Regions from separate parts of the Streptomyces sp. NPDC047017 genome, predicted to be linked through region 4. Evidence: riboswitches for the same ligand, from Rfam matches in the RefSeq annotation. Region 4 holds a riboswitch; each other region holds the start of a gene.

Region 1 (7,596 bases), on a different contig from region 4:
CGACCGGGTCGACGAGGTACGGGCGTCCGTGGACGCCCTCCTGATCGGGGCCGGCACCCTGCGCGCCGACAACCCGCGGCTGCTGGTCAACTCGCCCGAGCGGCGCGCGGCCCGGGTCGCCGCGGGCCGCCCGGAGTACCCGCTGAAGGTCGCGGTCAGCGCCTCCGGCGAGCTGGACCCGGCCGCGCCCTTCTGGCACACGGGGGGCGAGAAGGTCCTCTACACGACCGACGAGGGCGCGGCGCGGCTGCGCCGGAGGGGCTTCACCGCCCCGACCGATCCGACCGCCCCGACCGATCCGACCGCCCCGACCGATCCGACTGCCCCGACCGATCCGACTGCCCCGACCGATCCGACCGCCCCGACCGATCCGACCGATCCGACCGCACCGACCGCCCCGACCGGTCTGTCAGGTCCGACCGCCTCGACCGCCCCACCTGCCCCGTCCGACACGGCCGCCCCGACCGCCGTCACGGTGGTGGCGCTGGGCCCCGTACTCGACTGGCGGCTACTCCTCGAACATCTGCACGATGCACGCGCGGTGCGCCGGCTCATGGTCGAGGGCGGCGGGACCGTGCACACCCAGCTGCTCCAGCAGCAGCTCGCCGACGAGGTGCAGCTCGCGCTCGCCCCGCTGGTCGTGGGGGAGCCGGGGGCGCCGCGGCTGTTCGGGCCGGGGCGGTACCAGCGCGGCCGGCTGCGGCTGGTGGAGACGCGGCCCGTCGGGGACGTCGTCCTGATGCGCTACGAGCCGACCGCGCCCGGCAGCGGTCCCCTCGCCGTCCCCGCGGACCGGCACTGGCTGCGGATCGCGTGCGAGCTGGCCGAGCGGTGTCCGCCGTCGCGGACCGCGTTCAGCGTGGGCGCGGTGGTGGTCGCCGCCGACGGCACCGAGCTGGCCCGCGGGTACTCACGGGAGGGCGGCGACCCGGTCGTGCACGCCGAGGAGGCGGCGCTGGCCAGGACCGACCCGGCGGACCCGCGGCTGGCGGGGGCCACGGTGTACAGCAGCCTGGAACCGTGCGCCCGCCGCGCCTCCCGCCCGCGCCCGTGCGCCCGGCTGATTCTGGACGCCGGGGTACGGCGGGTGGTCACGGCCTGGCGGGAGCCGGACACGTTCGTGGCGGCCGCCGACGGGGCCGGGATGCTGGCCCACGAGGGCGCGGAGGTCGTCGTCCTGCCGGAGTTCGAGCGGGCGGCCAAGGCGCCGAACCGGCATCTGCCCGGCGCGATGTAGGGCCCGGATAAACGTGTGTGCAGGCCACCCCGGATATGACGTACACTGGTTTCACCGACGCGGGGTGGAGCAGCTCGGTAGCTCGCTGGGCTCATAACCCAGAGGTCGCAGGTTCAAATCCTGTCCCCGCTACTGAAGACTCAGGGCCGGAATCCGATCAAGGATTCCGGCCCTGAGTGTTTTCCGGTGTCCCGGCCGCGATCCCTTCCCGCTCCCTTCCTGCCCTCTCCCCTCGATCGCTGATAACAAATGACATACCGTCAGGTGGGAGCGTTGCCTCATCGGGCCGCGTACGGGGATCGAAGTGGCCGGAAGGGGCGTCAACTCGCCCCGTTTTCTGCACCGGTAAGGCGTACGTCCTGGCCGGAAAGGTTTAATGATCAAGCCCTCCGGCTTGGAATCAGCGCCCCGGGTCTATTAACGTTCGATAACGCAGCGCGGTCGTCCCAGCCGTCACAGAGGCGGCTCCGTGCGCGCGCGCCGAATCCCGCGAGGGAACCGGGGAACCACCAATTTGGGGTGAATCGGGCGTCATCCACCGTGCCCGCACGGTCGGTTGACGCGCGTAGGAGACCTTCCCGCTCCGAACCCGTCAGCTAACCCGGTAGGCGAGACGGAAGGAAAGGAGCACGCCCGCGTGGCGTCCAACCGGCCTGCCCCTGAAGCCCCGTTCGTGCCGAACCAGCGCACCGAGTCCTTCGGTCCCGGTGACCGGCACACCGACGAGGGCCCGTGGGAGGAGTGGAACCCCACCGAGGACTCCCTGCGCCCCGCGCGCGGCCGGCACCGCGTCGCCAAGCAGCGCGGCGGCGGGCTCGCCCGCAGCTCCACCGTCCTCGGCGTCGGCGTCATGGCCGCCGTCGGCGCGGGCGGCATGGCCAGCGCCGACACCGGCAAGCCGCCGGTCGCCATCTCCCTGCCCGACCTGCCCGCCGTCGGTGCCCTGTTCGACGGCTCCGGCGGCCCGCAGGCCCCGCAGGGCTCCGCGACCCCGCTCAGCGACGTCACCGAGACCTCCACCGCCACCGGACGGGCGGCCACCGGCGCGGGCGAGGCGCTGCGCAACCGGATCATGGCCCAGGCCGAACAGCAGCGGCATCATGCCGATGCCGAGGCGCAGGCCGCGGCCGAGGCCGCCGCCGCGAAGCAGGCCGACCGGGCCGCCGCCCGGGCGAAACAGGAGGCCGAGGCCAAGGCCGCCGCCGCGAAGCAGAAGGCGGACGAGGCGGCCCGGCAGAAGGCCGAGGAGGCGCGGCTGGCCGAGCTGGCCAGGCAGTACACGCTGCCGACCTCCTCGTACACCCTCACGTCCACCTTCGGACAGGCCGGCTCCATGTGGTCCTCGGGCCACCACACCGGCCTCGACTTCGCCGCGCCCACCGGCACCCTGATCAAGGCGGTCCACAGCGGCACCGTCACCCAGGCCGGCTGGGCGGGAGCCTACGGCTACCGCACGGTCCTCACCCTCGACGACGGCACCGAGCTGTGGTTCTGCCACCAGTCGTCGCTCAACGTCAGCGCCGGCCAGAAGGTGGGCACGGGCGAGGTCATCGGCCGCGTCGGCGCCACCGGCAACGTCACCGGCCCGCACCTGCACCTGGAGGTCCACCCGGACGGCCAGGCCGCCGGCACCGACCCGATGACCTGGCTGCGGGGCAAGGGCCTCACACCCTGACGTCTCCCGGCCTGACGTCTCCCGGCCACCCGCCTCCCGGCGGGGGAGCGGTCCCGCCGGCCGGGTGGGTTTGCGCAGGCTTTGCCCGCCGGGCCCGGCGGGGCGCGGAATGAGCCGCTCCGCCGTCGTCGTTGATATCGGCATGACTTCTCTACGCAAACTGGGCCCGTCCGACCTCGAAGTCTTCCCGCTCGCCCTCGGCGGCAACGTCTTCGGCTGGACCGCCGACCGCGCGCAGTCCTTCGCCGTCCTGGACGCGTACACGGCCGCCGGCGGGAACTTCGTCGACACCGCCGACTCCTACTCCGCGTGGATCGAGGGCAACCACGGCGGCGAGTCCGAGACGATCATCGGCGAGTGGATCAAGGAGCGCGGCAACCGCTCCGAGGTCGTCATCGCCACCAAGGTCAGCCAGCACCCCGACTTCCAGGGGCTGTCCGCCGCCAACATCAAGGCCGCGGCCGACGCCTCCCTCAAGCGTCTGGGCACCGACCACATCGACCTGTACTACACCCACTTCGACCAGCCGGACGTGCCGGTCGAGGAGATCATCGGCACGCTCGACGAACTGGTGCGGGCGGGCAAGGTGCGGCACATCGCCGCCTCCAACATCTCCGCCGAACGCCTCAAGGCGTCCCTGGACTTCTCCGAGCGCGAGGGCCTGGCCCGGTACGTGGCGCTCCAGCCGCACTACAACCTCGTCTCCCGCGCCACCTACGAGGGCGCGCTGCGGGACCTCGCCGAGCGCACCGGACTGTCCGCGGTGCCGTACTTCGCGCTGGCCTCCGGGTTCCTGACCGGCAAGTACCGGCCCGGGACGACGGTCGACAGCGCCCGCGCCGAGGGTGCCGCCAAGCACTTGGGCACCGAGCGCGGCCAGAAGGTGCTCACCGCCCTCGACGAGGTCGCCCGGGCCCACGACGCCGAGGTGGCCACGGTCGCCCTGGCCTGGCTCGCGGCCCAGCCGACGGTCACCGCCCCGATCGCCTCGGCCCGGACGGTGGAACAGCTCCCGGCCCTGCTGGCCGTGGCGGACCTGCGGCTGACGGACCAGGAGATCGCGACGCTGACCGAGGCGTCGGCCTGAGCTTTCGGGCTTGAGCTTTCGGGCCTGAGCTTTCGGACTTGAGTGCGCCCCTGGCCTTCGGGGGGCGCGCTGCGTGCTCCTGTCCGCTACCGGCCGTGTGTCACGGCTGGGTCCGGTAGGGGGCGGGTGGGCCGTACGGGTGGTGTCCGGGGTACGGCGTCACCGGCCCCGCGGGCCCGAGACCGGGTCCCACGGGGCCCGGTCCGGGGCCGTAGGCCGCCTGCCCGAGCGGCGGGTGTCCGTAGGCGCCGTACATCGGCCAGGGCGCCGCGACGACCCGCACCGGCGGGGCGGTCATCCGGGCCGCGTGCTCCAGGGCGGGCCGCGCCACCTCGCGCCCGCGCCACAGCTCGTGCAGCAGTTCCAGCTCCCGTACGGAGAAGTCGGCCCCGGCGCGGCCCAGGCGCCCCCGGCGGCGCAGGAACGCCAGCGAGGTCGCGTACGCCTCGTACTGGGCGACGGTCCGCGCCGCCGCCTTGCCCAGGTGCCGGGCGGCGTGCTCGCGGGCCATCCGGCGCGCCCGCAGGGAGCCCAGGGCGAACGGCTCGGCGGGCGCCAGCCACCCGGCGGCGGCGTACGCGGGCAGTTCCTCGCGGATCGCCCGCAGCTCGCGCTGCCGGGTCCAGACGACCAGCCAGGTCAGCAGCCCGAAGGCGGGCACCATGAAGCCGCCGTACACCGCGAGGAACCCGAACGGGCCGAAGGTCGAGGAGCCGTTCCACAGGGCGTGCATGCCCATCGCGAGCAGCAGCCCGGCCGGCGGCAGCAGGCAGCGGCGCAGGCGCTGGCGTTCCCCGGACAGCGCGGCGACGCCGAAGCCGATGCCGGTGCAGACGGTGAAGAGCGGATGCGCGAACGGGGACATGACCACGCGCACGAAGAAGGTCGCCGCGGTGACGGAGGCGATGCCCCGGCCGCCGGTCATCTGGTCGGTGCCGAAGGCGGTGCCGAGGTAGAGGATGTTCTCGGTGAAGGCGAAGCCGGTGGCCGTCGTCCCGGCGATCACCACGCCGTCGACGATGCCGGTGAAGTCGCGTCTGCGGAAGAGGAAGAGCAGCAGCACGGCGGCGGCCTTCGAGGACTCCTCCACGATCGGGGCTATCACCGTCGCGCCGAGGGTGTCCGCCCCGGCCGGGTCGGCGGTCGCGGTCGCTATCCACTTGGTCGCGAAGCTGTTGGCGACGATCGCGATCAGTGCCGCCGCGCAGGCGCCCCAGGCGAAGGCGAACAGCATGTTCCGCCAGGGGCCGGGGTCCACCCGGTCCAGCCAGCGGAACGCGGCCCCCAGCAGCGGCACCGGCAGCACGGCCAGGCCCAGCCCGACCAGGAAGCCCTCGGTGCCGGTCTGCCGGCGGACCAGGGCGAGGATGACGAGCCCGGAGAGCGCGAGCAGGGCGGCGAGGGCGCCGTAGCGCACCCAGCGCCGGTGCCACCAGTGCGCGTGCCGCGACCGGCCGCCTGCTCGGGGCGGGGGACCGCTCGGATACGTCGGATACGGGGGACTGGTGGCCACGGCATTGACCCTAACGAGGGAAGGGTGCCGCCCGCGACGGGGCCTCGTCAGCCGAGACGGGGCCGCTCGTCCGCGCCGCCCTGGTCCGCGCCGCCCTGGTCCCCGCCGTGAGATACGTGCGGTGCGTGCCGTACGCGCCGGAAGAGGAGATCGTTCACGACGTGCCCCTTGTCGAGTCCCTGGCCCTCGAAACGGGTCAGCGGCCGGAAGCCGGGGCGGGGCGCGTAACCGCCGTCGGCCACCGTGTTCTCGAAGTCCGGGTGCGCGCTCAGCACGTCGAGCATCTGTTCGGCGTACGGCTCCCAGTCGGTCGCGCAGTGCACGAGGGCGCCGGGCCGGAGCCGGGCGGCGGCCAGTGTCAGGAACTCGGGCTGGATCAGCCGTCGCTTGTGGTGCCGCTTCTTGGGCCAGGGGTCGGGGAAGTAGACGCGCAGCCCGTCGAGGGAGTCGGGGGTGAGCATCTCGCGCAGCAGGATGATCGCGTCGCCGTTGGCGACCCGGACGTTGGTGAGTCCGCCCCGGTCGGCGAGGGCCAGCAGATTGCCCTGGCCGGGGGTGTGCACGTCGACGGCGAGGATGTGGGTGTCCGGGTCGGCGGCGGCCATCCGCGCGGTGGCCTCGCCCATGCCGAACCCGATCTCCAGCACGACCGGGCGGTCCTCGCCGAACAGCTCGGCCAGGTCCAGCACCCGCTGCCCGTCGATGTCCAGTCCCCAGGCGGGCCACAGCCGCTGCAGCGCGTCCGCCTGCCCCGCGGTCACCCGGCTCCGCCGCGGCTGGAAACTGCGGATCCGCCGCTCGAAGTGGGACCCGGCCGGATCGGCCCGCGGCCCGTCGGGGAACCGCGGCTCACCCTTGGCCCGGGTGTCCCGAACGGGCACACCGGGGGTGTGCGGGGAACCGGAGGCGGGGGAACCGGTGGCCGGGGAACCGGAGGCTGGGGGCATGTTCAGGGAGTCAGACACAGTGGAACCGATTTTACGGGGCCACGGCCGCGCCCCGCCCGTTCCGCTCCGCCCGTTCCGCTCCGCCCGTTCCGCTCCGGTCCTGCGGGCCTCACTCCGCGTCCGCCAGTGCCGCCAGTGCCCGGCGGGCCACTTCCCGGCCGATCGGCAGGGAGGCGGTCGCCGCCGGGGACGGCGCGTTGAGGACGTGCACGGCCCGGGGTCCCTCGCGGATCAGGAAGTCGTCCACGAGGGTCCCGTCCCGGAGCACGGCCTGCGCCCGCACCCCCGCGGCCGACGGCACCAGATCCTCCTCCTGGACGCAGGGCAGCAGTCTGCGCACCGCCTCGGTGAACGCGGCCTTCGACACCGACCGGCGCAGCTCCCCGGCCCCGTAGCGCCAGTGCCGCCGCGCTATCCGCCACGAGCCGGGCCAGCTCAGCGTCCCCACCAGCTCCCGGGGCCGTACGACCCCCCAGCCGTACCCCTCCCGGGCCAGGGCCGGCACCGCGTTGGGGCCGATGTGCACCCCGCCGTCGATCCCGCGCGTGAGGTGGACGCCGAGGAACGGGAACGCCGGGTCCGGCACCGGGTACACCAGCCCGCGCACCAGCTCCGGGCGCGCCAGCTCGTAGTACTCGCCCCGGAACGGCACGATCCGCACCTCGGGCTCGTCGCCGGTCAGCCGCGCCATCTCGTCGCAGTGCAGGCCGGCGCAGTTGACCAGCACGCGCGCGCGGACGACGTCCCCGCGTGCCGTGCGGACGGCCACCCCAAGCCCGGGGCGCCGGTCCACCCGGACGACCCGGGCCCCGTAGCGGATCTCCGCGCCCGAGGCGTCCGCGAGGTGCCGGGCCACCGCCGTGTAGTCGCAGATCCCCGTCGTGCCCACGTGGATCGCGGCCAGGCCGCGCACCTCCGGCTCGTACTCCGCGATCTGGGCGGCGCCCAGCTCGCGCACCGGTATGCCGTTCTCCCGGCCGCGCTGCACCAGGGCGTGCAGCCGGGGCAGCTCCTCGCGGTGGGTGGCGACGATCAGCTTCCCGGTGACGGCGTGCGCGATGCCGTACTCCGCGCAGAACTTCACCATCTCGGCGGCGCCCCGGACCGCGTACCGCGCCTTGAGCGAGCCGGGGCGGT
Region 2 (7,596 bases), on a different contig from region 4:
GACCATTGTGGACCGCCGGACTGACAACGCGGACCAGACCCCACCCCGCGGACGTCAAGACGGCCGTTCCCGGGGGGCTTCCGGCCCGGTAGGGAACCCGTCCCGCGGCGGCGGTGGCCGCCCGGCACGACCGGCGCGCGCGGGCGCGTCCCGCCACCTGCGCGCCTCCCGCCCCCCCGGCGTACCGCACCCGGCGCTCACGGCCGCCGCCCTCGGCCGCCCACGTCCGGCACTCGCGCGCCCCCTCGTTCGTTCTCGCTCTCGGCGTACGGCCCCGGCCCCGGGAACTTCGCCAGGCGTCCGCACGCTTGCATACAGTGGCAGGACCGGCAGGAACAGGGCGGTTTCCGGGCCGCCATCGCGATCGAAGGGACGTACATGCCCATGGGTCACACGGCCGCAGCCGAGGCAGGCTCCGGCGGCCTGACAGCGACCGAGCACCGCCTGGCCAACGGCCTGCGCGTGGTGCTCTCCGAGGACCACCTGACCCCGGTCGCGGCGGTGTGCCTCTGGTACGACGTCGGCTCCCGTCACGAGGTCAAGGGGCGCACCGGCCTGGCTCACCTTTTCGAGCACCTGATGTTCCAGGGCTCCGCCCAGGTGACGGGCAACGGCCACTTCGAGCTGGTGCAGGGCGCCGGCGGCTCGCTCAACGGCACCACCAGCTTCGAGCGCACCAACTACTTCGAGACCATGCCCGCCCACCAGCTGGAGCTGGCCCTGTGGCTGGAGGCCGACCGCATGGGCTCGCTGCTGGCCGCCCTCGACGAGGAGTCGATGGAGAACCAGCGCGACGTCGTCAAGAACGAACGCCGCCAGCGCTACGACAACGTCCCCTACGGCACCGCCTTCGAACGGCTGACCGCCCTCGCCTATCCGGAGGGCCACCCGTACCACCACACGCCCATCGGGTCCATGGCGGACCTGGACGCGGCCACCCTGGAGGACGCCCGGGCGTTCTTCCGGACGTACTACGCGCCCAACAACGCCGTCCTGTCGGTCGTCGGCGACATCGACCCGGAGCGGACGCTCGCCTGGGTCGAGAAGTACTTCGGCTCCATCGAGTCCCACGACGGCAAGCCCCAGCCCCGCGACGGCTCGCTGCCCGAGGTCATCGGCGGGCAGCTGCGCGAGGTCGTCGAGGAGGAGGTGCCGGCCCGCGCCCTGATGGCCGCCTACCGGCTCCCGCACGACGGCACGCGCGCGTGCGACGCGGCCGACCTCGCGCTGACCGTCCTCGGCGGCGGCGAGTCCTCCCGCCTGTACAACCGGCTGGTGCGCCGCGACCGCACCGCCGTCGCCGCCGGGTTCGGCCTGCTGCGCCTGGCCGGCGCGCCCTCCCTGGGCTGGCTGGACGTGAAGACCTCCGGTGACGTCGAGGTCCCGGTCATCGAGGCCGCCATCGACGAGGAGCTGGCCCGGTTCGCCGAGGACGGCCCGACCGCCGAGGAGATGGAGCGCGCCCAGGCGCAGCTGGAGCGCGAGTGGCTGGACCGGCTCGGCACGGTCGCCGGCCGCGCCGACGAACTGTGCCGCTACGCCGTCCTGTTCGGCGACCCGCAGCTCGCCCTGACCGCCGTCCAGCGCGTCCTGGAGGTGACTCCGGAGGAGGTCCAGGAGGTCGCCAAGGCCCGGCTGCGTCCCGACAACCGCGCGGTCCTCGTCTACGAGCCGACCCCGGCCGACGCACAGGAGACGGCACCGGACGCGGACGCCGCGGCCACCGACGACACCGAGGAGGCGGCGAAGTGACCCAGCTCGCCACGATGGACTTCCACCCCCGGCCCCAGGCGGGCGAGGCCACCCCGTGGGCGTTCCCGGCCCCCGAGCGCGCCACCCTGGACAACGGTATGACGGTGCTGCGCTGCCACCGCCCCGGCCAGCAGGTCGTCGCCGTGGAGGTACTCCTCGACGCCCCCCTGGACACCGAGCCGGCCGGCCTGGACGGCGTCGCCACGATCATGGCGCGGGCCTTCTCCGAGGGCACCGACCAGCACTCCGCCGAGGAGTTCGCCGCCGAACTGGAGCGCGCGGGCGCCACCTTGGACACGCACGCCGACCACCCCGGCGTACGCCTGAGCCTGGAAGTCCCGGCCTCCCGCCTCGCCAAGGGCCTCGGCCTGCTGTCCGACGCCCTGCGGGCGCCCGCGTTCGCCGAGTCCGAGATCGAGCGGCTGGTGCGCAACCGGCTCGACGAGATCCCGCACGAGCTGGCCAACCCCTCCCGCCGTGCCGCCAAGGAACTCTCCAAGGAGCTGTTCCCGGCCGGCGCGCGCATGTCACGGCCGCGCCAGGGCACCGAGGAGACCGTCAGCGCCGTCGACGCGGCCGCCGTCCGCGCCTTCTACGACCGGCACGTACGCCCGGCCACGGCCACCGCCGTGGTCGTCGGCGACCTCACCGGCATCGACCTCGACGAGCTGCTCGGCCAGACCCTGGGCACCTGGACGGGCTCGCCCGCCAAGCCGCACCCGGTGCCGCCGGTGACGGCCGACGACACCGGCCGCGTGGTCATCGTGGACCGTCCCGGCGCCGTCCAGACCCAGCTGCTCATCGGCCGGATCGGACCCGACCGGCACGACCGCGTCTGGCCCGCCCAGGTGCTCGGCACCTACTGCCTCGGCGGCACCCTCACCTCCCGCCTGGACCGCGTCCTGCGCGAGGAGAAGGGCTACACCTACGGGGTGCGGTCGTTCGGCCAGGTGCTGCGCTCGGCCCCCGACGGCTCCGGCGCCGCGATGCTCGCGATCAGCGGCTCGTTCGACACGCCGAACACCGGCCCGGCCCTGGACGACCTCGTCACGGTGCTGCGCAAGCTCGCCGCCGAGGGCCTCACCGAGGCCGAACGGGACGTCGCCGTGCAGAACCTCGTCGGCGTGGCGCCGCTCAAGTACGAGACGGCCGCCGCCGTGGCGAGCACGCTGGCCGACCAGGTCGAGCAGCACCTGCCCGACGACTATCAGGCGAGGCTCTACCAGCAGCTCGCCGAGACCGGCACCGTCGAGGCCACCGCGGCGGTCGTCAACGCCTTCCCGGCGGACCGGCTGGTGACGGTCCTCGTCGGTGACGCGGCGCAGATCAAGGAGCCCGTGGAGGCCCTGGGTATCGGTCCGGTCACCGTCGTGGCCGCCGAGTAGCGGCGCTGCCCGGCCGCGTCCCGCGGCCGGCGCGCGACACGAGGCACGCGCGCGTGGGGCCCTGGTGACCGAAGCGTCACCAGGGCCCTGCCTTGTCCGAATTGGGGGAGAGGCTGCCTGTCTGCCCTGTGGCCTGCGCAACAAAAACACGGATCCGTTTGGGAATTGAAAGCGGCCGCCCTTAGCGTCGGTCCGGCTGTCCGTCAGGCAGTGCGCCGCACCCGCGGCACCGGACAGTCATCGCCGAGTCCCCGTACGGCGCGAGCCAGGGGAGCCGGGGACCCATCCAGTCCCTGGGGTGAATCGGACGTCCGCGCGCGAGCGCGGGGGCCCGTAGGAGACCTTCCTGCTCCGAACCCGTCAGCTAACCCGGTAGGCGAGAGGGAAGGAAAGGACCACCGTCTCCATGGCGTTCACGCGCGCCGCCGGGAAGCACCGCCGCCCTGGCCGGATGCACCGCACCACCGCCCGCGCGGCGGGTGTCGCGGCCCTCACCACCACCGGCGTCATCGGCACGCTCGCCGTCTCCCCGGCCCTGGCCGCCGAGACTCCCACCCCGCAGGACACCGGCCTGACCCCGGTCGTCTCCCTCGGTGACGTCGTCGCCGACAAGATCGACGCGCAGGCCACCGCCCAGATGCAGGCCGCCGAGCAGAAGAAGGCCCAGGAGGCCGCGCGCAAGCGGGCCGCCGAGCAGGCCCAGCAGGCGCGCGAGGCCAAGGAGCGCGCCGCCCGCGAGGCCGAGCGCAAGCGCCTCAACACCTTCGTGCCGCCCATCGCGGACTCCTACGTCTCCACCGGCTACAAGACCGGCGGCTCCCTGTGGTCCTCCGGTTCCCACACCGGCATCGACTTCCACGCCGCGAGCGGCACCACCGTGCACGCGGTCGGCGTCGGCACCGTCGTCCAGACCGGCTGGGGCGGCGCGTACGGCAACCAGATCGTGATCAGGATGGCCGACGGCATGTACACCCAGTACGGCCACCTGTCGTCCATCGGTGTCTCGGTGGGCCAGCAGGTCACCGCGGGCCAGCAGATCGCCCTGTCCGGCGCCACCGGCAACGTCACCGGACCGCACCTGCACTTCGAGGCCCGCACCACCCCGGACTACGGCTCCGACGTGGACCCCGTCGCCTACCTCCGCAAGCACGGCGTGAACGCCTGAGCGACGACACCGCACGCGCCCTGAGCGACACCGCACGCGGCGGCAGACCGAAAGCCCCGGCCCATCGGCCGGGGCTTTCGGCGTTCCGGACCCCTCGCCGCGCCGGGCCCGGCATTGTCCAAAAAATATCCATGGATTTTGGCCTGCCGTCGGAAATTCCCGCGCATTGTCATAGAGTCGCACAGGCGTGGATCGCGTCGTCATGGAGTCGCGGAACACGCGTTCATCGTCGGTGTCTCGCGGGAATTCAGGCGGAGGTCGGTCATGCGTGTTCCGGCGCACTCGGTGTGCACGGCGATCAGGGACGACATCGTCGCCGGTGTCCACGAGCGCGGCAGCCGGCTCACCGAGGAGGTCCTCGCCCGCCGCTACGGCGTCTCGCGCGTCCCCGTGCGCGAGGCGCTGCGCACCCTGGAGGCCGAGGGGTTCGTCGTGACCCGGCGGCATGTGGGCGCGTGCGTCGCGGAGCCGACCGAGCAGGAAGCGGCCGACCTCCTCGACATGCGGGCGCTGCTGGAGCCGCTGGGCGCCGCCCGGGCCGCCCAGCGCCGCACCGAGGCCCACCTGAAGGTGCTGCGCGGCCTGGTCGGGCTGGGCCGGGAGCGGGCCGCGCACGGCGGCGGCGAGGAACTGCGCTCCCTGGGGGCCTGGTTCCACGAGACGCTCGCCCAGGCGTGCGGCAGCTCCGCGCTGACCACGACGCTGATCCAGCTGCGGCACAAGACCGCCTGGATGTACACCGTGGAGACCCCGGCCGACCCCGCCGAGTCCTGGGCCGAGCACGGCGCCATCGTGGACGCGGTGGCACGCCGTGACGGGGAACGCGCCCGGGCCCTGACCGCCGTGCACACCGGCCGCGTACTGGCCGCGCACCGCGTGAGGAACGCGAAACGCGCCGTCAACACGACGAGCGCACGGAATTAACACGGGTGCCGTATACAAAAGGGAATGCCCGGCGGTGACGCGGACCGAGGGGGAGGGGAAATCTGCGGTATTGGCGAGCGCTGCCTTTTTCGTCGCCCGCGGGGCCTGCGGGAATGGGAAACGCCGCCGCCGGCGCGTGCCGGAAAATACGTGACGCCGGAACGTGCGGAACCCCGGAAAATACGTAACCCCGGAAAATACGTAACGCCGGGAAATGCGAAACCGCGCCGCCCGAAAAGGCGACGCGGTTCTCCCCGGCCCGAGCCGTCCGGTCGGTCCCAGCCGTCCGGTCGGTCCCAGCCGTCCGGTCGGTCCGAGCCGTCCGGTCGTGGCCCGAGCCGTCCGGCTCAGACCGTCTCGGGAAGCTCTTCGAGCCCCTCGGCGACCAGCTTGGCCAGCCGGTCCAGGGCGGCGTCCGCGCCCTCGGCGTCGGAGGCGAGGACGATCTCCTCGCCGCCCTGCGCGCCCAGGCCGAGGACGGCCAGCATGGAGGCCGCGTTGACGGGGTTGCCGTCGGCCTTGGAGATCGTCACGGGAACCCCTGAGGCCGTGGCGGCCCGGACGAAGATGGAAGCGGGGCGGGCGTGGAGGCCCTCGGCCCAGCCGACGTTGACGCGGCGCTCAGCCATGTGATGCTGCCCTTCAGGTGTCTCAGGTTGTCTAGACCAGTTTCCCACACGTTGGAGCACGCCCGGAGCGGCACGGTGTCCCACGCCCACAAGGGTGTGGAGCGGTGCCGGGCCGCGGCCTCGGTCCGGCACGGGTGACGCCCGCGCGTGGCCGCGTGTGTCCCCACAGACTGTCTCAGACTGCCTCGCGCCGCTGTCGGACCCGAGCCGTACGCTGGGGCGCATGCACACCTCGTCGGACCGGCACGAGTATCCCGCCCACTGGGAGGCCGACGTGGTGCTGCGCGACGGCGGCACCGCGCGGATCCGCCCCATCACCGCCGCGGACGCCGACCGGCTGGTCAGCTTCTACGAGCAGGTGTCGGACGAGTCCAAGTACTACCGCTTCTTCGCGCCCTACCCGCGCCTGTCCGCCAAGGACGTGCACCGCTTCACCCACCACGACTTCGTGGACCGGGTGGGGCTCGCGGCCACCGTCGGGGGCGAGTTCATCGCCACCGTGCGCTACGACCGGCTCGGGGCAGGCCCCAGGGCCGCGTCCTCCGACGAGGCCGAGGTCGCCTTCCTGGTGCAGGACGCCCACCAGGGGCGAGGGGTCGCCTCCGCCCTCCTGGAGCACATCGCGGCCGTCGCCCGCGAGCGCGGCATCCGCCGTTTCGCCGCCGAGGTGCTGCCCGCCAACACCAAGATGATCAAGGTGTTCACGGATGCCGGGTTCACCCAGAAGCGCAGCTTCGAGGACGGTGTCGTACGCCTGGAGTTCGACATCGAGCCGACCGACCGGTCACTGGCCGTCCAGCGCGCGCGGGAGCAGCGCGCCGAGGCGCGGTCGGTGCGCCGGCTGCTGGCGCCGGGCTCGGTCGCCGTCATCGGCGTGGGGCGCGCGCCCGGGGGAGTGGGCCGCAGCATCCTCGACCACGTGCGCGAGGCCGGGTTCACCGGTCGGCTGTACGCCGTCAACCGCGCCTTCGAAGGGGACCGCGCCGAGATCGACGGGGTGCCCGCCCGCCGCTCGGTGCGGGACATCGAAGGACCGGTCGACCTCGCGGTGGTCGCCGTGCCGGCCGACCACGTCCCCGAGGTGGTCGCCGAGTGCGGTGAACACGGCGTGCAGGGACTCGTCGTGATCTCCGCCGGGTACGCGGAGAGCGGTCCCGAGGGCCGGGAGCGCCAGCGCGCCCTGGTGCGGCTCGCGCGCGCGTACGGCATGCGCATCGTCGGCCCGAACGCCTTCGGGATCGTCAACACCTCGCCGGACGTCCGGCTCAACGCCTCGCTGGCCCCCGAGCTGCCCCGCCCCGGCCGCATCGGGATGTTCGCGCAGTCGGGGGCCATCGGCATCGCGCTGCTGTCCCGGCTGCACCGGCGCGGCGGCGGCGTCACCGGGGTGACGGGCGTGTCGACCTTCGTCTCGTCCGGCAACCGCGCGGACGTCTCCGGCAACGACGTTCTCCAGTACTGGTACGACGACCCGGACACGGACGTCGCCCTGATGTACCTGGAGTCCATCGGCAACCCGCGCAAGTTCACCCGCCTCGCCCGGCGGACGGCGGCGGCGAAGCCGCTCGTGGTGGTGCAGGGCGCCGGATCGGGGCCCCAGGGGCACGCCGTCCGGGCGACGCGGCTGCCGCACGCCACGGTCTCCGCGCTGCTGCGGCAGGCCGGCGTGATCCGGGTCGACACCATCACGGAGCTGGTCGACACCGGGCTGCTGCTGGCCCGCCAGCCGCTGCCCGCCGGA
Region 3 (7,596 bases), on a different contig from region 4:
GGGCCCTTGCGCTGGCCCGTGGGGCGTACGACGTCGGTGCCGGAGACGACGACCGTGCCCGCGCGGCCGTGGTAGCCGATCGGCAGATGCTTCCAGTTGGGGGTGAGCGAGTCCTCGGCGTCCGGCCGGAAGATCTGGCCGACGTTGCGCGCGTGGTTCTCGGAGGCGTAGAAGTCGACGTAGTCCGCGACCTCGAAGGGCAGCTGCAGGGTCACCGAGGACAGCGGGTGCAGGAACGGTGCGACCGTCTCCTGGTGCGAGGGCACCGTCACCCAGGCGGTCAGCGCGCGCCGTACGTCCGACCAGGCGGTGCGGCCGGCGGCGAGCAGCGGGTTCAGGGTCGGCCGCGCGAGCAGGGCGGCGTAGGGGGAACCGAGCGCCAGCGCCGCCGCGCCCGCGTCGAGGACGTGGTCGCCGAGCCGGACGCCGACGGTCCGCTCGGACGAGCCGGGGCGGGAGAAGACACCGTACGGAAGGTTGTGCGGACCGAAGGGGTCGCCCTCGGGGACCTCGAAGGGGGGCATCGGGTTCTGCCTCTCTTTCGTGCGCCGTGCGTTCCATGGGGGTCGGGCCACACGTTCATGTGGCCGGGCCACACGTTACGGGGGTGGTGCCGGTCTTGGGCAGTGTCTAAAGAGTTTGCAATGTCCCAATTGGGCTTGTCGGAGGGGGCAATTCCGGCTTAGCGTCCTTTGGGTGACGCGGACGGGGTGGGTCCGCTCCTTAAGGGGGACACGTGGGGGGACCCGTGGCCAGGAGTGCCGTCAGCGTGCCGTTCGAGGCCGACCGCGACGTGCCCGGCCTCATCGTGAAGTTCGGTGACTATCCGCTGCACCACGGCGGGGTGGGGGCGATCCGCAGCCTGGGCCGCCTGGGCGTCCCGGTGTACGCGATCACCGAGGACCGCTACACGCCGGCGGCCTCCTCCCGCTACCTCACCCGGGCGTTCGTCTGGCCGACCAGCGGCACGGAAGAGGCGGACCATCTGGTGGAGGGCCTGCTGCGGATCGCCCGCCGCATCGGCCGCCCCGCGGTGCTCGTGCCCACCGACGAGGAGGCCGCCGTCCTGATCGCCGAGCACCAGGACGCCCTCGGCGGCCACTTCCTCTTCCCGCGCGTCGAGCCCGGCCTGCCGCGTCGCCTGGCCAGCAAGCAGGGCCTGCACGAACTGTGCGTGGAGCACGGCGTCCCGACCCCGGCCGCCGCCTTCCCGCAGTCCTACGACGACATCGTGGCCTTCGCCGAGCAGGCCCGTTTCCCGGTGGTGGCCAAGAACCGCGAGGCGTTCGTGCGCCGCAGCAGCCCCGCGGTGAACGGCACCACCCGGATCGCCACCCGCGCGGGCCTGCTCGCGCTGGCCCGGGACTGGGGCGAGCGGCCCGGGGTGATCCTCCAGGAGTACCTGCCGCGGGAGGCCGCCGAGGACTGGATCGTGCACGCCTACTTCGACCAGGACTCCACCCCGCTGGCCCTGTTCACCGGCGTCAAGGTCCGCTCGTGGCCGCCGCACGCGGGGATGACGGCGCACGCGTACGTCGTCGACAACCCGGAACTCGCCGACCTCGCCGCGCGTTTCATCAAGCAGATCGGCTTCACCGGCATCATCGACCTCGACCTGCGCTTCGACCGGCGCGACGGGCAGTACAAGCTCCTCGACTTCAATCCGCGCGCGGGCGCCCAGTTCCGGCTCTTCGAGAGCGAGTCGGCGGTGGACGTGGTGCGCGCCCTGCACCTCGACCTGACCGGGCGCAAGGTCCCGGCGGGCGAGCAGCGGGCCGGGCACCGGTTCGTCGTGGAGAACATCGACCTGCCCGCCCTCCTCGCCTACCGCCGCAGCGGCTATACGACGCCGCACGCGCCGGAGCGGGCGAGCGGGACCGAGCTGGCCTGGCTCGCCGGGGACGACCCGCTGCCGTTCCTCACCATGCTCGCGCGCTTCGTCCGGCCGGGCGCCCGCCACCTCCACCAGCTGTGGCGCACCAGCCGGCGCGGCGGCGCGACCGGCTGAGCGGACGGCGGGCGGCCCCGGGGCGGGTCCGTATTCTCTGATCATGCCCGCTCCCCGCGCCCACGCCCTCATCGCCACCGACCTGGACGGAACGCTGCTGCGCGGCGACGACACGTTCTCCGAGCGGACCCTGGCCGCGCTCGCGCGGGTGGCGGCGGCAGGTGCCCGGCATCTGGTCGTGACGGGCCGGCCGGCGCCCAGGGTGCGGCCACTGCTGAAGATCCTGGGCGGCGCGGGGCTCGCGGTGTGCGGCCAGGGCGCGCAGCTCTACGACGCCGCGGCCGACCGGCTGCTGTGGTCGGTCACCCTGGACCGGGAGACGGCGGAGACCGCGCTCGGCAAGATCGAGGCCGAGGTGGGGGAGGTGCACGCCGCGGTCGACCAGGACGGGGTCGACGGGCTCACGCTCATCGAGCCGGGGTACCGGATGCCGCATCCGACCCTGCCCGCCGAACGGGTCGATCGGCGCGAGGAGCTGTGGGGCGCGCCCATCAGCAAGGTGCTGCTGCGCCATCCCGTGCTGTCCGACGACGAGCTGGCGGCGGTGGCCCGCGGCGTGGTCGGCTCGCTGGCCACGGTCACCATGTCGGGCCCGGGGACGGTCGAGCTGCAGCCGTGCGGTGTGACCAAGGCGACCGGGCTGGCGCTGGCCGCCGGGCGCCTGGGGCTGGGCCGGGAGAGCGCCCTCGCCTTCGGCGACATGCCGAACGACATCCCGATGTTCCGGTGGGCCGCCCGGGGCGTGGCCATGGCCGGTGCCCACCCGGAGCTGAAGGCGGTCGCGGACGAGGTCACCACGTCGAACGAGGACGACGGCGTGGCCGTCGTCCTCGAACGTTTGTTCAGCTGACGCGGAGGTGGCGGACCGGACGGCCGATGTGCCGGCCGTCCGTCCCACCCCACCCCGCGCGGTCCCGTCAGTACGCGCTGAAGACGTTGTCGATCGAGCCGTAGCGCGCGGCGGCGTAGTTGCAGGCGGCCGTGATGTTGGCGACCGGGTTGTAGATGTCGAACGACGTGCCGGCCACGTGGTAGGCGTTGAACGTGGGCTGGATGACCTGGAGCAGGCCCTTGGACGGGATGCCCTTGGCGGCGTTGGAGTCCCAGTTGTTGATGGCCAGCGGGTTGCCGGAGGACTCGCGTATCACGTTGCGGTAGATGCCGTTGTAGGTGCCCGGGATGCCCTTCTGGGCCATGATCGAGAGCGACTCGCGGATCCAGCCGTCCAGGTTGTTCGGGTAGGCGACCGTGCTCACGGTCTTGGGGGCGGCGGCCGGGGTGGCCGCGGAGGCGGTGGTGGCGCCGATGAGCGGGAGGGCCAGGACGGCGGCACCCGTGCCGGAGACGGCGAGGGTGCGCAGGAGGCGGGCGGTGCGGGGGTGGCGCTGACCGTGTGCAGGCATGGGGAATTCCTCTCCGTCGCCTGCGAGGTGAGCTGTCGGGTTCGGGCGGGGAGGTGCCCGGCCGTGCCCCGAAGGACACGGCTTCACCCCGAGCCGTTCCGGCGCGGCGTACGACATAGGACGACGTACGGCGCTCCGGCCCGGCGACTTACCTGGGTCCCCCGCTCCTGCCAAGAAGTGTTCAGTCGATGGGTTTCGGGCGGTGGCAGGATTCGGCGTCCGCCCGATGGACCGGGAACGTATGCGAGAGCACATGTCCCGAACAAGTACCTGATTCATACATCGCCCTAGTTGACCTTGGTCTGGGGTGTTTGGGATGCTTGATCCTTTGCGATCGCCAACGGTCAACTGGCGTGTGCGGCAAGGGGAGGCGGGGGTGGCCGGGCGTCGGTGCCGGTGAAGGGGTGGCGTGACCCAACTCACGGATCGACCGGCCGGGGTGCATTTGCGGCCAAGGGGATTCGGGGTGTGATTAAGGGTGAATCGGACCCCGGCGGGATGCCACGGGGGCGGGTGGGCAGGCTGTCGCTTCGAGTGAGGCCGTGGCCCTCCGTCGCGCGGGCGGGAGGAGTGAGTCGAAAATATCTGTTCATACGTAGTGATCGAAAACATATCGGGCGTGATCCGATACCGCCTGGCCTGGAGCGGTGGGCGCTATCGGTGATCGAAACGTGACCGGATACGCTGACTTGAGTGATGGCAGCGACGTATCGACAAACCGCGTAACCGCCACCAGACACCAGCAGACAGGAGACCCCTCGTGACCGTCGTCGGGCCGTTCGGGCTGAGCGTGCGGGACCAGGCTCTCGAAGCCGATGTCCAGGCCGGGTTGGCGGCTGTCGAGGAAGGGTTGCTCGAAGCCACCAAGAGCGAGGTCCCCTTCATCACGGAGGCCGCGCAGCACCTCGTCAAGGCGGGCGGGAAGCGGTTCCGGCCGCTGCTCGTGATGCTCGCCGCGCAGTTCGGCGACCGGTACGCGCCCGGGATCGTGCCGTCGGCCGTGGTGGTGGAGCTGACCCACCTGGCGACGCTGTACCACGACGACGTGATGGACGAGGCCGCCGTACGGCGCGGGGTGGCCAGCGCGAACACCCGCTGGGGCAACTCGGTCGCGGTCCTGACCGGCGACTTCCTGTTCGCCCGGGCCTCCCAGATCCTCGCGGACCTCGGACCGGAGGCCGTCCGGGTCCAGGCGCTCGCGTTCGAGCGGCTGGTCACCGGGCAGATCCTGGAGACGGCCGGACCGCAGGACGGCCGGGACCCGGTCGACCACTACCTGGACGTGCTCGGCGGCAAGACGGGATCGCTGGTGGCCGTCTCGTGCCGGTTCGGCGCGATGATGTCGGGCGCCGACGAGACGGTCGTGGACGTGCTGACGCAGTACGGCGAGCGGCTGGGCGTGGCCTTCCAGCTGGCGGACGACGTCCTGGACATCGCCTCCGACTCGCACGAGTCCGGCAAGACGCCGGGCACGGACCTGCGCGAGGGCATCGCCACGCTGCCGGTGCTGCGGCTGCGCGAGCGCGCGGCCCGGCTCGGGCTGGCCGAGGACATCGCGCTGTGCGAGCTGCTGGACTCCGACCTGAGCGACGACGCGCGGCACGCCGAGGCACTCGCGGGGCTGCGGGCCCACCCGGCACTGGAGCAGGCCCGGCGGGACACCGTGCGGTACGCCGAGGAGGCCCGGGCCGCGCTGGCGCCGCTGCGTGAGTGCGACGCGAAGGCGGCGCTGCTCGAACTGTGCGACGCGGTGGTGCACCGGGCCGGCTGACGCCCCCTCACCCCGCCCGGCGAGCGGCGCCTCCACCCGACCCCTAGGGGAAAGGGTGGAGGCGCCGCTCGCCTGCGTCATACCGCAGGCGTACGCGGAGTTGGCTCCGGGGGCTGACGCTTCCGGCCGCCCGATTTGGTGTGATGGAGGCACGGACCACACCACTCCTCACCGATTCGGGTGAGAATGGCGGCTCAGGGTGGGAGCTGTGCAGACGGGAAGCCGCCGACGACGACGGAGGTAAGGCACACATGGCACCGTACGAATCCGACGACAGCACGGACGCGACGGCCGACGGTCCGCCCTCGGCGCGCCGCAAGGCCGCGCGCTACGCCGTCCCGGTCGCGGTGGTGGGGGTGGCGGCGGCGACCATCGGGCTGGTCCCGGCACTCGCCGACTCGGGCGACCCCGACCTGCCGAAGATCAGCGCCCAGCAGCTCATAGAGAAGATCGCCCAGTCGGACGTCCAGCGGCTGTCCGGCACGGTCAAGATCAGCACCGACCTCGGCCTGCCGGACCTCGGCGGCCTGGAGAACAGCCTCGTCTCCGGCGCGGGCAAGGGCGGCGGCGGCTCGTCGGCCGACCCCACCTCGAAGCTGACCGAGCTGGCCTCGGGCACGCACACCCTGCGGGTCGCGGCCGACGGCCAGGACCGGCAGAAGGTCTCGCTGATCGAGAGCGCCGCCGAGTACAGCCTCATCCACAACGGCAAGGACGTCTGGGGCTACGACAGCAAGTCCGACGAGGTCTACCACGGCACCGCGCCCCAGGACGGGGCCAAGGGCGAGCACCAGCTGCCCGCCACGCCCAAGGACTTCGCCGAGGAAGCCCTGAAATCGGCCGACGACACCACCTCGGTGACGGTGGACGGCACCGCGCAGGTCGCCGGCCGGGACGCCTACAAGCTGGTCATCAAGCCCAAGCACGCCTCCGGCACCACCGTCGGGGCGATCAGTATCGCGGTGGACTCCAAGACCGGGCTGCCGCTCAAGTTCACCCTCACCCCGGCGAGCGGCGGCGCCGCCGTCGTGGACGCGGGCTTCACCCGGATCAGCTTCGCCGCGCCGGCCGCCTCCACGTTCGACTTCACCCCGCCCAAGGGCGCGAAGGTCACCGACGAGAAGGACGCCGGGGTCCCGGCGGGCGGGCAGGGCCGCGTCCCCGGCGCCCCGCACCGGGACGGCGCCGCGCACCAGGGCCTCGGCGAGAAGGACACGAAGGTCCTGGGCAAGGGCTGGAACTCCATCGCGGTCCTCGACTCCGGCACCAAGGGCGGCATCCCGTCGTCCACCGGCAAGGGCGGCGGCCTGGACGGTTTCCTGGGCTCGCTCGGCGATCAGGTGAGCGGCAAGTTCGGCAAGGGCACGGTCTTCTCCACCCGCCTGGTCAACGCGCTGATCACCGACGACGGCAAGGTCTACGTCGGCGCCGTCACCAAGGAAGCGCTGGTGAAGGCCGCGGACACCGGCCGGTAGGCGGAGCGGCCACGGGGGCGACGGCGGCCCACGGGGACGACGGACGGACGGGGGAGCCGATGGACGAGACGTCCGCCACACCGCCGGAAGCGGCGCGGCCGGGACCGGCACCGGCCGCGCACGGCACGGACGGCCCGCTCGGCGCCGACGCCGTGCTCGGCACGGAGGGGGTGCGTGACATGGGCGGGATGCGGGGTATGGACGGCCGGGGTATGGACGGCACGGACGGTACGACCGGACCGGACGGCAGTGTCATCCACACCCGCGCGCTCACCAAGCGCTACCGCGGTGGGCAGCTCGCCGTCGACGGTCTCGACCTGACCGTCCCGGCGGGCAGCGTCTTCGGCTTCCTCGGTCCGAACGGCTCCGGCAAGACCACCACGATCCGGATGCTGATGGGGCTCGTCGAACCCACCTCCGGCACGGCACGCGTCCTGGGCCGTCCCATGCCCGGCTCCTCGCGCGCGGTGCTGCCGCAGGTCGGCGCGCTCATCGAGGGACCCGCCCTGTACGGCTTCCTGTCCGGCCGGGACAATCTGCTGCGCCACGACGCCGCCGACCTCACGGCCGATCCACGGACCCGGCGGACCCGGGTGGCGGCCGCGCTGGACCGGGTGGGCCTGACCGCCGCCGCCGGCAAGAAGGCCAGGGCGTACTCGCTGGGCATGAAACAGCGCCTCGGCCTGGCCGCCGCGCTGCTGAGACCGCGCAGGCTGCTCGTCCTGGACGAGCCGACCAACGGCCTCGACCCGCAGGGCATGCGGGAGATCCGCGCCCTGGTCAGGGAGCTGGCCTGCGACGGCACGACGGTCTTCCTCTCCTCCCATCTGCTGGACGAGATCGAGCAGGTGTGCACCCACGCGGCGGTCATGGCGCGGGGCAGGCTCGTCACCCAGGGCCCGGTGGCCGAGCTGGCCGCGGGAGCGCGCGGCCGGCTGG
Region 4 (7,596 bases):
TCTCCAACGGGAGGTCCCCTTGCACCGCCGCCGTCGCACCGCGCTCGTCCTGTCCGCCGCGATCGCCGCGGCCCCTTTGCTGGCAGCCTGCGGCAGCGAGGCGCATCCCGGCGCCGCCGCCGTGGTCGGCGGCCAGCGGATCACCGTCGCACAGCTCCAGGGCCGGGTGGACGAGGTGCGCCGGGCCCAGCGGGCCGCGGTGACCGAGGAGACCCAGTACCAGCAGGCCGTCTCCCGCACCGGCACGCTCGCCCGGGACACCCTGCACCAGATGGTGCTCGACCGCGTCCTGGACCAAGCCGCCCGGGACGCGGGCGTCAGCGTCTCCCCCCGCGAGACCCAGCAGCTGCGCTCCGGCCTGGAGCAGCAGGCGGGCGGCGCGAAGGCACTGGAGACGGCCTGGCTCCAGCAGTACGGCGTCCCCCCGCGGCGCCTCGACGACAACCTGCGCCTCCAGGTGGAGGCCCAGAAACTGGCCGCGAAGCTGCACACCGACGTCAGCCGGCCCGAGTTCTGGAAGGCCCTGTCCACCGCCTCCGCCGCCCTCCGCATCGACCTCAACCCGCGCTACGGCTCCTGGGACGTGCAGAAGGGCGGCGTCCCGGCCAGGACCCCGTGGCTGCGGGACGTCTCGGCGGCGGCCACCCAGCAGAAGGTGTGACGGCCGCGGCCGCGGCAGCCGGTGCAGTGGTGCGGTGACGGGCGGGGTGACGGCGCCCGAGGCGCTCTGCGTTACGTTCGGAGGGTGAACACCTCCGCCGCCCACGCCACCGACGCCGCCGGCACCCCCGGCCGGATCGTCCTGCTCACCACCAGCCACCGGGTCGCCCCCGGCCTGCTGTCCTGGCCCGCCTGGCAGGCGCTGCGCGCGGCCGACCGGGTGCTGTGCGCGGACGGCGCCCACCCGCAGCTGCCGTACCTGCGGGAGGCGGGCGTGGCGGTGGCCGAGGCGGCGCCGAGTGCCGAGGAACTGGTCGCCGCCTGCGCCGGTGGCCGTACCGCCGTGGTCGTGGCGACCGGCGAGGGCGAGCCCGCCCTGACCGACGGCCTGGCCCGCCTCGCCGGCTCCGGCCGCACCGCCATGCCGGAACTGGAACTGCTCCCCGCCTCCTACGACCTGCCCGGCGCCCGCCTGCTCGACCTCGTGCAGGTCATGGACCGCATCCGCGCCGAGTGCCCCTGGTCCTCCCGGCAGACCCACCGGGGACTGGTGAAGTACGGCATCGAGGAGGCGTACGAGCTGGTCGAGGCGATCGAGGACGGCGACCGGGAGGAACTGCGCGAGGAGCTGGGGGACGTACTGCTCCAGGTCGTCTTCCACGCCCGGATCGCCGAGGAGGACCCCGACGAGCCGTTCTCCGTCGACGACGTGGCCGGCGGCATCGTCGCCAAGCTGATCCACCGCCACCCGCACGTCTTCGGCGAGGAGAGCGCCACGACCCCCGAGGAGGTCAAGGCGCACTGGCTGCGCACCAAGGCCGAGGAGAAGCGGCGCACCTCCGTGACCCAGGGCATCCCGCTCGGCCAGCCCGGCCTGGCCCTCGCCGCGAAGCTCGCCTCCCGGGTGCGCACGGCGGGCCTGGAGGTACCGCTGCCGCGCGGCGAGGGCATCGGCTACGAACTCCTGGCCCTGGCCGCCCGCGCCGAGGCCGAGGGCGTGGACCCGGAGACGGCCCTGCGCGCGGCGGCCCGCGCCTACCGGGACGCGATCAGGGAGACCGAGGGTTCCACGGCTCCCTGAGCCCCACCTCCGTCCCCGCCTCCACCCCCGGCGGCTACTGTCACCCCCATGCACGACCAGCCACCCACCCCGCCCTCCGACCCCGCCCCGCCCCCTCTCTTCACCTGGGAATTCGCCGCCGATCCCTACCCGGCGTACGCCTGGCTGCGCGAGCACGCCCCCGTGCACCGCACCCGGCTGCCCAGCGGGGTGGAGGCCTGGCTGGTCACCCGCTACGCCGACGCCAAGCAGGCCCTGGCCGACCCCCGGCTGTCCAAGAACCCCGCGCACCACGACGAGCCCGCGCACGCCAGGGGCAAGACCGGCATCCCCGGCGAACGCAAGGCCGAGCTGATGACGCATCTGCTCAACATCGACCCGCCGGACCACACCCGGCTGCGCCGGCTGGTCAGCAAGGCGTTCACGCCCCGCCGGGTCGCCGAGTTCGCCCCGCGCGTGCAGCGGCTCGCCGACGACCTCATCGACGGGTTCGCCGGACGCGGCGGCGCCGACCTCATCCACGAGTTCGCCTTCCCGCTGCCCATCTACGCCATCTGCGACCTGCTCGGCGTCCCGCGCGAGGACCAGGACGACTTCCGGGACTGGGCGGGCATGATGATCCGGCACGGGGGAGGCCCCCGCGGCGGGGTCGCCCGGTCGGTGAAGAAGATGCGCGGCTACCTGGCCGAGCTGATCCACCGGAAGCGCGAGGCCCTCACCGACGAGCCCGCCCCGGGCGAGGACCTCATCTCCGGTCTCATCCGCGCCTCCGACCACGGCGAGCATCTCACCGAGAACGAGGCCGCCGCCATGGCCTTCATCCTCCTCTTCGCCGGCTTCGAGACCACCGTCAACCTCATCGGCAACGGCACGTACGCCCTGCTCACCCACCCCGGCCAGCGCCACCGGCTGCAGCGGTCCCTGGCGGCCGGGGAGCGGGGGCTGCTGGAGACCGGCGTGGAGGAGCTGCTGCGCTACGACGGGCCGGTGGAGCTGGCCACCTGGCGGTTCGCCACCCGGCCGCTCGCCCTGGGCGGGCAGCACATCGCCGCGGGCGATCCGGTGCTCGTCGTGCTCGCCGCCGCCGACCGGGACCCGGAGCGGTTCGCCGGCCCGGACGTCCTCGACCTCGCCCGCCGCGACAACCAGCACCTGGGGTACGGGCACGGCATCCACTACTGCCTGGGCGCCCCGCTCGCCCGGCTGGAGGGGCAGACCGCGCTCGCCACCCTGCTCACCCGGCTGCCCGACCTCGAACTCGACGCGGAACCGGCGGACTTGCGCTGGCGCGGCGGGCTCATCATGCGCGGGCTGCGGACCCTGCCGGTCCGTTTCACCCCGGCCCCGTGAGCGGGACCGCGACCGGAAAAGGGCCGAAAAAGGGCCGGAAATAGGCCGGAAATGGGCCGGAGCACCAGCCCTGACGCGGCCGAAGATGACGAACAGTCAACTATGTGATCTTCATGTGATCCCGACGGCATGAACTTGTGACAAGTGATCGCCACCCGCTACGTTCACGCATCAGCGCGGCGACCGGCACCATCCGCCGCGCGGTCACCGTCGTCGCGCGAAAGGTCACCGCATGCTCTCCGGGAACGGTCGTCACCGTCGCCCCCGCCAGGCCCCGGCCCTCCTCGTCGCCGCGGGAGTGACCGGCACCGCCATCGCCATCCCGCTGGTCGCCGCCAGTGGCGCGAGCGCGGCGGACGGCACCACCTGGGACAAGGTGGCCCAGTGCGAGACCGGCGGCTCCTGGAGCACCGACAACGGCAACGGCTACTCCGGCGGCCTGCTGCTGACCCAGGACGACTGGGAGACGTACGGCGGACTCCAGTACGCCTCCAGCCCCGACCGGGCCAGCCGCTCGCAGCAGATAGCCGTGGCCGAGAAGATACTCGCCGACCGCGGCCCGGGCGCCTGGCCCACCTGCGGGCCGCTCTCCGGGCTCACCAAGAAGTCCGGCAAGGCGGACGTCGACACCGGGGTGGGCGGCGACCCGGGCGCGAACTCCGGCGCGTCCGGCGGCTCGTCGGGCACGTCCGGCTCCTCGCGGGCGCCCGGGAAGACTGACGCGTCCGGCACGCCCGCCTCCTCGGGCGGCTCCGGCTCCGGCGGGTCGGATTCGACCGATCCGTCCGGTGATCCCGGCCTGTCCGACTCGCCCCAGGACACGGGCGATTCATCCGGTACGTCCGGAAGTCCGTCCGGCTCTCCCGGCGCGGGCGGCCCCTCGGCCGGTTCCCCCGCCGGCCCCTCCCACGGGACCGGCACACCGGCCGGACCCACCGGCAAGCCCGTCACGCCGCCCGCCGGAACGGGCGACTCCACCACGCCCGGCACGTCCTCCACCCCCGGATCGGCCGACCCCTCCTCTCCGGTGGGCACCGGGTCCGGCGGCGGCCAGGGGCGCGCGGGCGACCCCGCCAACCCGGCTCAGATCGTGGGCACTTCGGCCCTCGTGGACACCGGCGCGCTCAGCGGCGGACGGCATCGCGGCACCAGTGCCGACGAGAGCCCCGCGGACGGCCGTACGGACGCCGCGGGCGGCCGGCACGCCGTCGGCGAACAGACCACGGCGGCCGACTCCTACACCGTCCGCACCGGGGACTCTCTGACGTCCATCGCCGACTCCCTTGACCTCCACGGCGGGTGGCACGCGCTGTACGGCGCCAACAAGGGTGTGGTCGGTGCCGACCCGGACCACATCGTCGCCGGTCAGAGCCTGGATGTCCCCACTGAAAACGCCCCAAAGTAGCGGGAGTTCGCGTCATACTTCGCGCCGAATGTCCTATTCGGTGAAAGTGTGGGATGAGTCTCAGAAGCCCTGATCGTCTTTGAAATCCGGCCGATCACCTGTCTACGGTCATGACCGCTCGTCACCGCGAGCCCCGGCTGCCGCAACGCCGAATCCTGCCAGCGGCCGTACGGGAACAGTCGTCGCGTCAAGCGCCGTAGGCAGGAGCGGGGGACCCAAGGTAAGTGCCGCGCCGGAGACGATCCGGAGCGGCTGGGGGTGAAGCCGTGCCGCACGAAGGCACGGCCGGGCAACTCAACCGGCCCGAACCCGACAGCTCACCTCGCAGGCGTCGGTGAGGGGATCCTTCCATGCTGTTTTCCGGCAAGGGCAAGCACCGTCGTCCGTCCAAGGCCACCCGTGCCATCGCACTCGCCGGTGTCACCGGCGTCGCCGTCGCCGGCCCGCTGATGGCGGCCGGCAACGCCTCCGCCGCCACCGAGTCCCAGTGGGACGCCGTCGCCCAGTGCGAGTCCGGCGGCAACTGGTCCATCAACACCGGCAACGGCTTCTACGGCGGGGTGCAGTTCACCAACTCCACCTGGGCCGCGTACGGCGGCACCGCCTACGCCCCGCGCGCCGACCTGGCGAGCAAGTCGCAGCAGATCTCCGTCGCCGAGAAGGTGCTCGCGGGCCAGGGCAAGGGCGCCTGGCCGGTCTGCGGCAAGAACCTGACCAGCGGCGGCTACAGCGGCGGCAGCAGCAGCTCCTCGTCGTCGTCCTCGTCCTCCTCTTCTTCTTCGTCCTCCTCCTCGTCGTCCTCGTCGAGCAGCAGCTCCAGCAGCTCCAAGAGCAGCACCTCGACCCGCTCGACCGACGAGCAGGCCGCGAACCGCTCCGAGACGCGTCCGGCCCCGAAGAAGACCGTCACCACCCCGACCGGCAAGAAGGTCAAGAAGGGCGACGGCGAGTACAAGGTCGTCACCGGCGACACCCTCAGCTCCATCGCCGCCGCCCACCACGTCCAGGGCGACTGGGAGAAGCTGTTCCAGCTGAACAAGGACGTCGTCGACGACGCCGACCTCATCTACCCGGGCCAGCAGCTGCACCTGAAGTAAGCGAGCGGCGGCCACAGGCCCGCCCCCGTCCCCACGGGCTCCCCGCCCCGGTGCGTCATCCCCCGTACGCGCCGGGGCGGGGCTCTGTCGTCAGCCCCCTTTGTTCCGTGAAGGAACAATGTGTACCGTCACCCTGTCCACGGGACGGTCGGTCGGCCGAGCGGCGCCCCGGGACGGTTAGGCTCTAGTCGCAAGGCACCGCCGCAAGGCGCGCCGCCCCGCACTTCCAGCGTCACATCCAAGAAGGAGATGCTCGTGCCGTCCATCGACGTCGTCGTAGCCCGGGAAATCCTGGACTCCCGAGGCAACCCCACGGTCGAGGTCGAGGTCGGCCTCGACGACGGCAGCACGGGTCGTGCCGCCGTCCCGTCCGGCGCCTCCACCGGCGCCTTCGAGGCCATCGAGCTGCGCGACGGGGACCCCAACCGCTACCAGGGCAAGGGTGTCGAGAAGGCCGTCCTCGCCGTCATCGAGCAGATCGGCCCGGAGCTGGTCGGCTACGACGCCACCGAGCAGCGCCTGATCGACCAGGCCATGTTCGACCTGGACGCCACCGACAACAAGGGCTCGCTCGGCGCCAACGCCATCCTGGGCGTCTCCCTCGCCGTCGCGCACGCCGCCTCCGAGGCCAGCGACCTGCCGCTCTTCCGCTACCTGGGCGGCCCCAACGCGCACCTGCTGCCGGTGCCGATGATGAACATCCTCAACGGCGGCTCGCACGCGGACTCCAACGTGGACATCCAGGAGTTCATGATCGCCCCGATCGGCGCGGAGTCCTTCTCCGAGGCGCTGCGCTGGGGTGCCGAGGTCTACCACACCCTCAAGAAGGTCCTGAAGAACAAGGGCCTGGCCACCGGCCTGGGCGACGAGGGCGGCTTCGCGCCGAACCTCGGCTCCAACCGCGAGGCCCTGGACCTGATCCTGGAAGCGGTCAAGGAAGCCGGCTACACCCCCGGCGAGCAGATCGCCCTCGCCCTCGACGTCGCCGCCTCCGAGTTCTACAAGGACGGCGCCTACCTCTTCGAGGGCAAGGAGCGCTCCGCCACCGAGATGACGGAGTACTACGAGGAGCTGGTCGCGGCCTACCCGCTGGTCTCCATCGAGGACCCGCTGTTCGAGGACGACTGGGCGGGCTGGAAGATCCTCACCGACCGCCTCGGCGAGAAGGTCCAGATCGTCGGCGACGACCTGTTCGTCACCAACCCCGAGCGCCTGGCCCGCGGCATCGAGGAGGGCACCGCCAACGCCCTGCTGGTGAAGGTGAACCAGATCGGTTCGCTCACCGAGACCCTGGACGCCGTCGAGCTGGCCCAGCGCAACGGCTTCAAGTGCATGATGTCCCACCGCTCCGGCGAGACCGAGGACGTCACCATCGCCGACCTGGCCGTCGCCACCAACTGCGGCCAGATCAAGACCGGCGCCCCGGCCCGCTCCGAGCGCGTCGCCAAGTACAACCAGCTGCTGCGCATCGAGGAGATCCTCGACGACGCCGCGGTCTACGCCGGCCGCAGCGCCTTCCCGCGCTACAAGGGCTGACCAGCCGCCAGGGCTGACCCGCAAAGAGTCAAGGCTCAGCCAGTCGTACGTACGTCCCCGGACCCGGTCCCGTACCGTGTCCGGGGACGTACGCACGTGTGAGCGGGCACGAACGAAAGGCGGGGACGATGGCCGTGAGGGACCGGGACCGGTTCTCCACCGCGACCAGGCTCAGGCTGCTCGGCGAGCAGACCGCGGCCCGTGTCTACCGCTCGCAGACCCGGCGGCAGGCCCGCCGCTCCCGGCTCACCGGCCGCGCCGCGCTGCTCGCGCTCGTCGTCTGCTCGCTGGTGGTCGCCCTGGCCTACCCGATGCGGCAGTACGTCTCCCAGCGCGCCGACATCGCCGACCTGAAGCGGCAGAAGCAGCAGGAGCAGCAGCGGGTCGAGCAGCTGCGCGACCTCAAGGCGCGCTGGCAGGACGACGCGTACGCCGCGCAGCAGATCCGGCAGCGGCTGCACTACGTGCTGCCCGGGGAGACCGGGTAC

The links. A riboswitch is a leader RNA that binds a small molecule or an ion and turns the genes downstream of it on or off. The one in region 4 is predicted to bind cyclic di-AMP.
Region 1: linked by a shared signal. The riboswitch ahead of ABZ858_RS33870 (M23 family metallopeptidase) and the one ahead of ABZ858_RS03715 (transglycosylase family protein) in region 4 are both predicted to bind cyclic di-AMP.
Region 2: linked by a shared signal. The riboswitch ahead of ABZ858_RS12985 (peptidoglycan DD-metalloendopeptidase family protein) and the one ahead of ABZ858_RS03715 (transglycosylase family protein) in region 4 are both predicted to bind cyclic di-AMP.
Region 3: linked by a shared signal. The riboswitch ahead of ABZ858_RS28080 (transglycosylase SLT domain-containing protein) and the one ahead of ABZ858_RS03715 (transglycosylase family protein) in region 4 are both predicted to bind cyclic di-AMP.

Annotation. Positions count from the first base shown of each region.
Region 1 covers NZ_JBEYVW010000027.1:61,363-68,958, forward strand. Annotated here, with positions in the region: gene ABZ858_RS33860 (dihydrofolate reductase family protein) at 1-1,237, shown strand, start outside; tRNA gene ABZ858_RS33865 (tRNA-Met) at 1,296-1,369, shown strand; cyclic di-AMP (ydaO/yuaA leader) riboswitch at 1,706-1,863, shown strand; gene ABZ858_RS33870 (M23 family metallopeptidase) at 1,875-2,912, shown strand; gene ABZ858_RS33875 (aldo/keto reductase) at 3,055-3,999, shown strand; gene ABZ858_RS33880 (PrsW family intramembrane metalloprotease) at 4,100-5,512, opposite strand; gene trmB (tRNA (guanosine(46)-N7)-methyltransferase TrmB) at 5,560-6,459, opposite strand; gene lhgO (L-2-hydroxyglutarate oxidase) at 6,569-7,596, opposite strand, start outside.
Region 2 covers NZ_JBEYVW010000006.1:253,776-261,371, reverse strand. Annotated here, with positions in the region: gene ABZ858_RS12995 (pitrilysin family protein) at 379-1,752, shown strand; gene ABZ858_RS12990 (pitrilysin family protein) at 1,749-3,137, shown strand; cyclic di-AMP (ydaO/yuaA leader) riboswitch at 3,369-3,531, shown strand; gene ABZ858_RS12985 (peptidoglycan DD-metalloendopeptidase family protein) at 3,544-4,302, shown strand; gene ABZ858_RS12980 (GntR family transcriptional regulator) at 4,567-5,226, shown strand; gene ABZ858_RS12975 (HPr family phosphocarrier protein) at 5,574-5,855, opposite strand; gene ABZ858_RS12970 (GNAT family N-acetyltransferase) at 6,079-7,596, shown strand, end outside.
Region 3 covers NZ_JBEYVW010000019.1:26,703-34,298, reverse strand. Annotated here, with positions in the region: gene fahA (fumarylacetoacetase) at 1-524, opposite strand, end outside; gene ABZ858_RS28090 (ATP-grasp domain-containing protein) at 770-2,008, shown strand; gene ABZ858_RS28085 (HAD family hydrolase) at 2,052-2,858, shown strand; gene ABZ858_RS28080 (transglycosylase SLT domain-containing protein) at 2,926-3,411, opposite strand; cyclic di-AMP (ydaO/yuaA leader) riboswitch at 3,416-3,623, opposite strand; gene ABZ858_RS28075 (polyprenyl synthetase family protein) at 4,172-5,182, shown strand; gene ABZ858_RS28070 (DUF2092 domain-containing protein) at 5,434-6,657, shown strand; gene ABZ858_RS28065 (ABC transporter ATP-binding protein) at 6,855-7,596, shown strand, end outside.
Region 4 covers NZ_JBEYVW010000002.1:84,654-92,249, reverse strand. Annotated here, with positions in the region: gene ABZ858_RS03735 (SurA N-terminal domain-containing protein) at 20-661, shown strand; gene ABZ858_RS03730 (nucleoside triphosphate pyrophosphohydrolase) at 746-1,741, shown strand; gene ABZ858_RS03725 (cytochrome P450) at 1,790-3,070, shown strand; gene ABZ858_RS03720 (transglycosylase family protein) at 3,303-4,475, shown strand; cyclic di-AMP (ydaO/yuaA leader) riboswitch at 4,658-4,821, shown strand; gene ABZ858_RS03715 (transglycosylase family protein) at 4,826-5,572, shown strand; gene eno (phosphopyruvate hydratase) at 5,828-7,108, shown strand; gene ABZ858_RS03705 (septum formation initiator family protein) at 7,237-7,596, shown strand, end outside.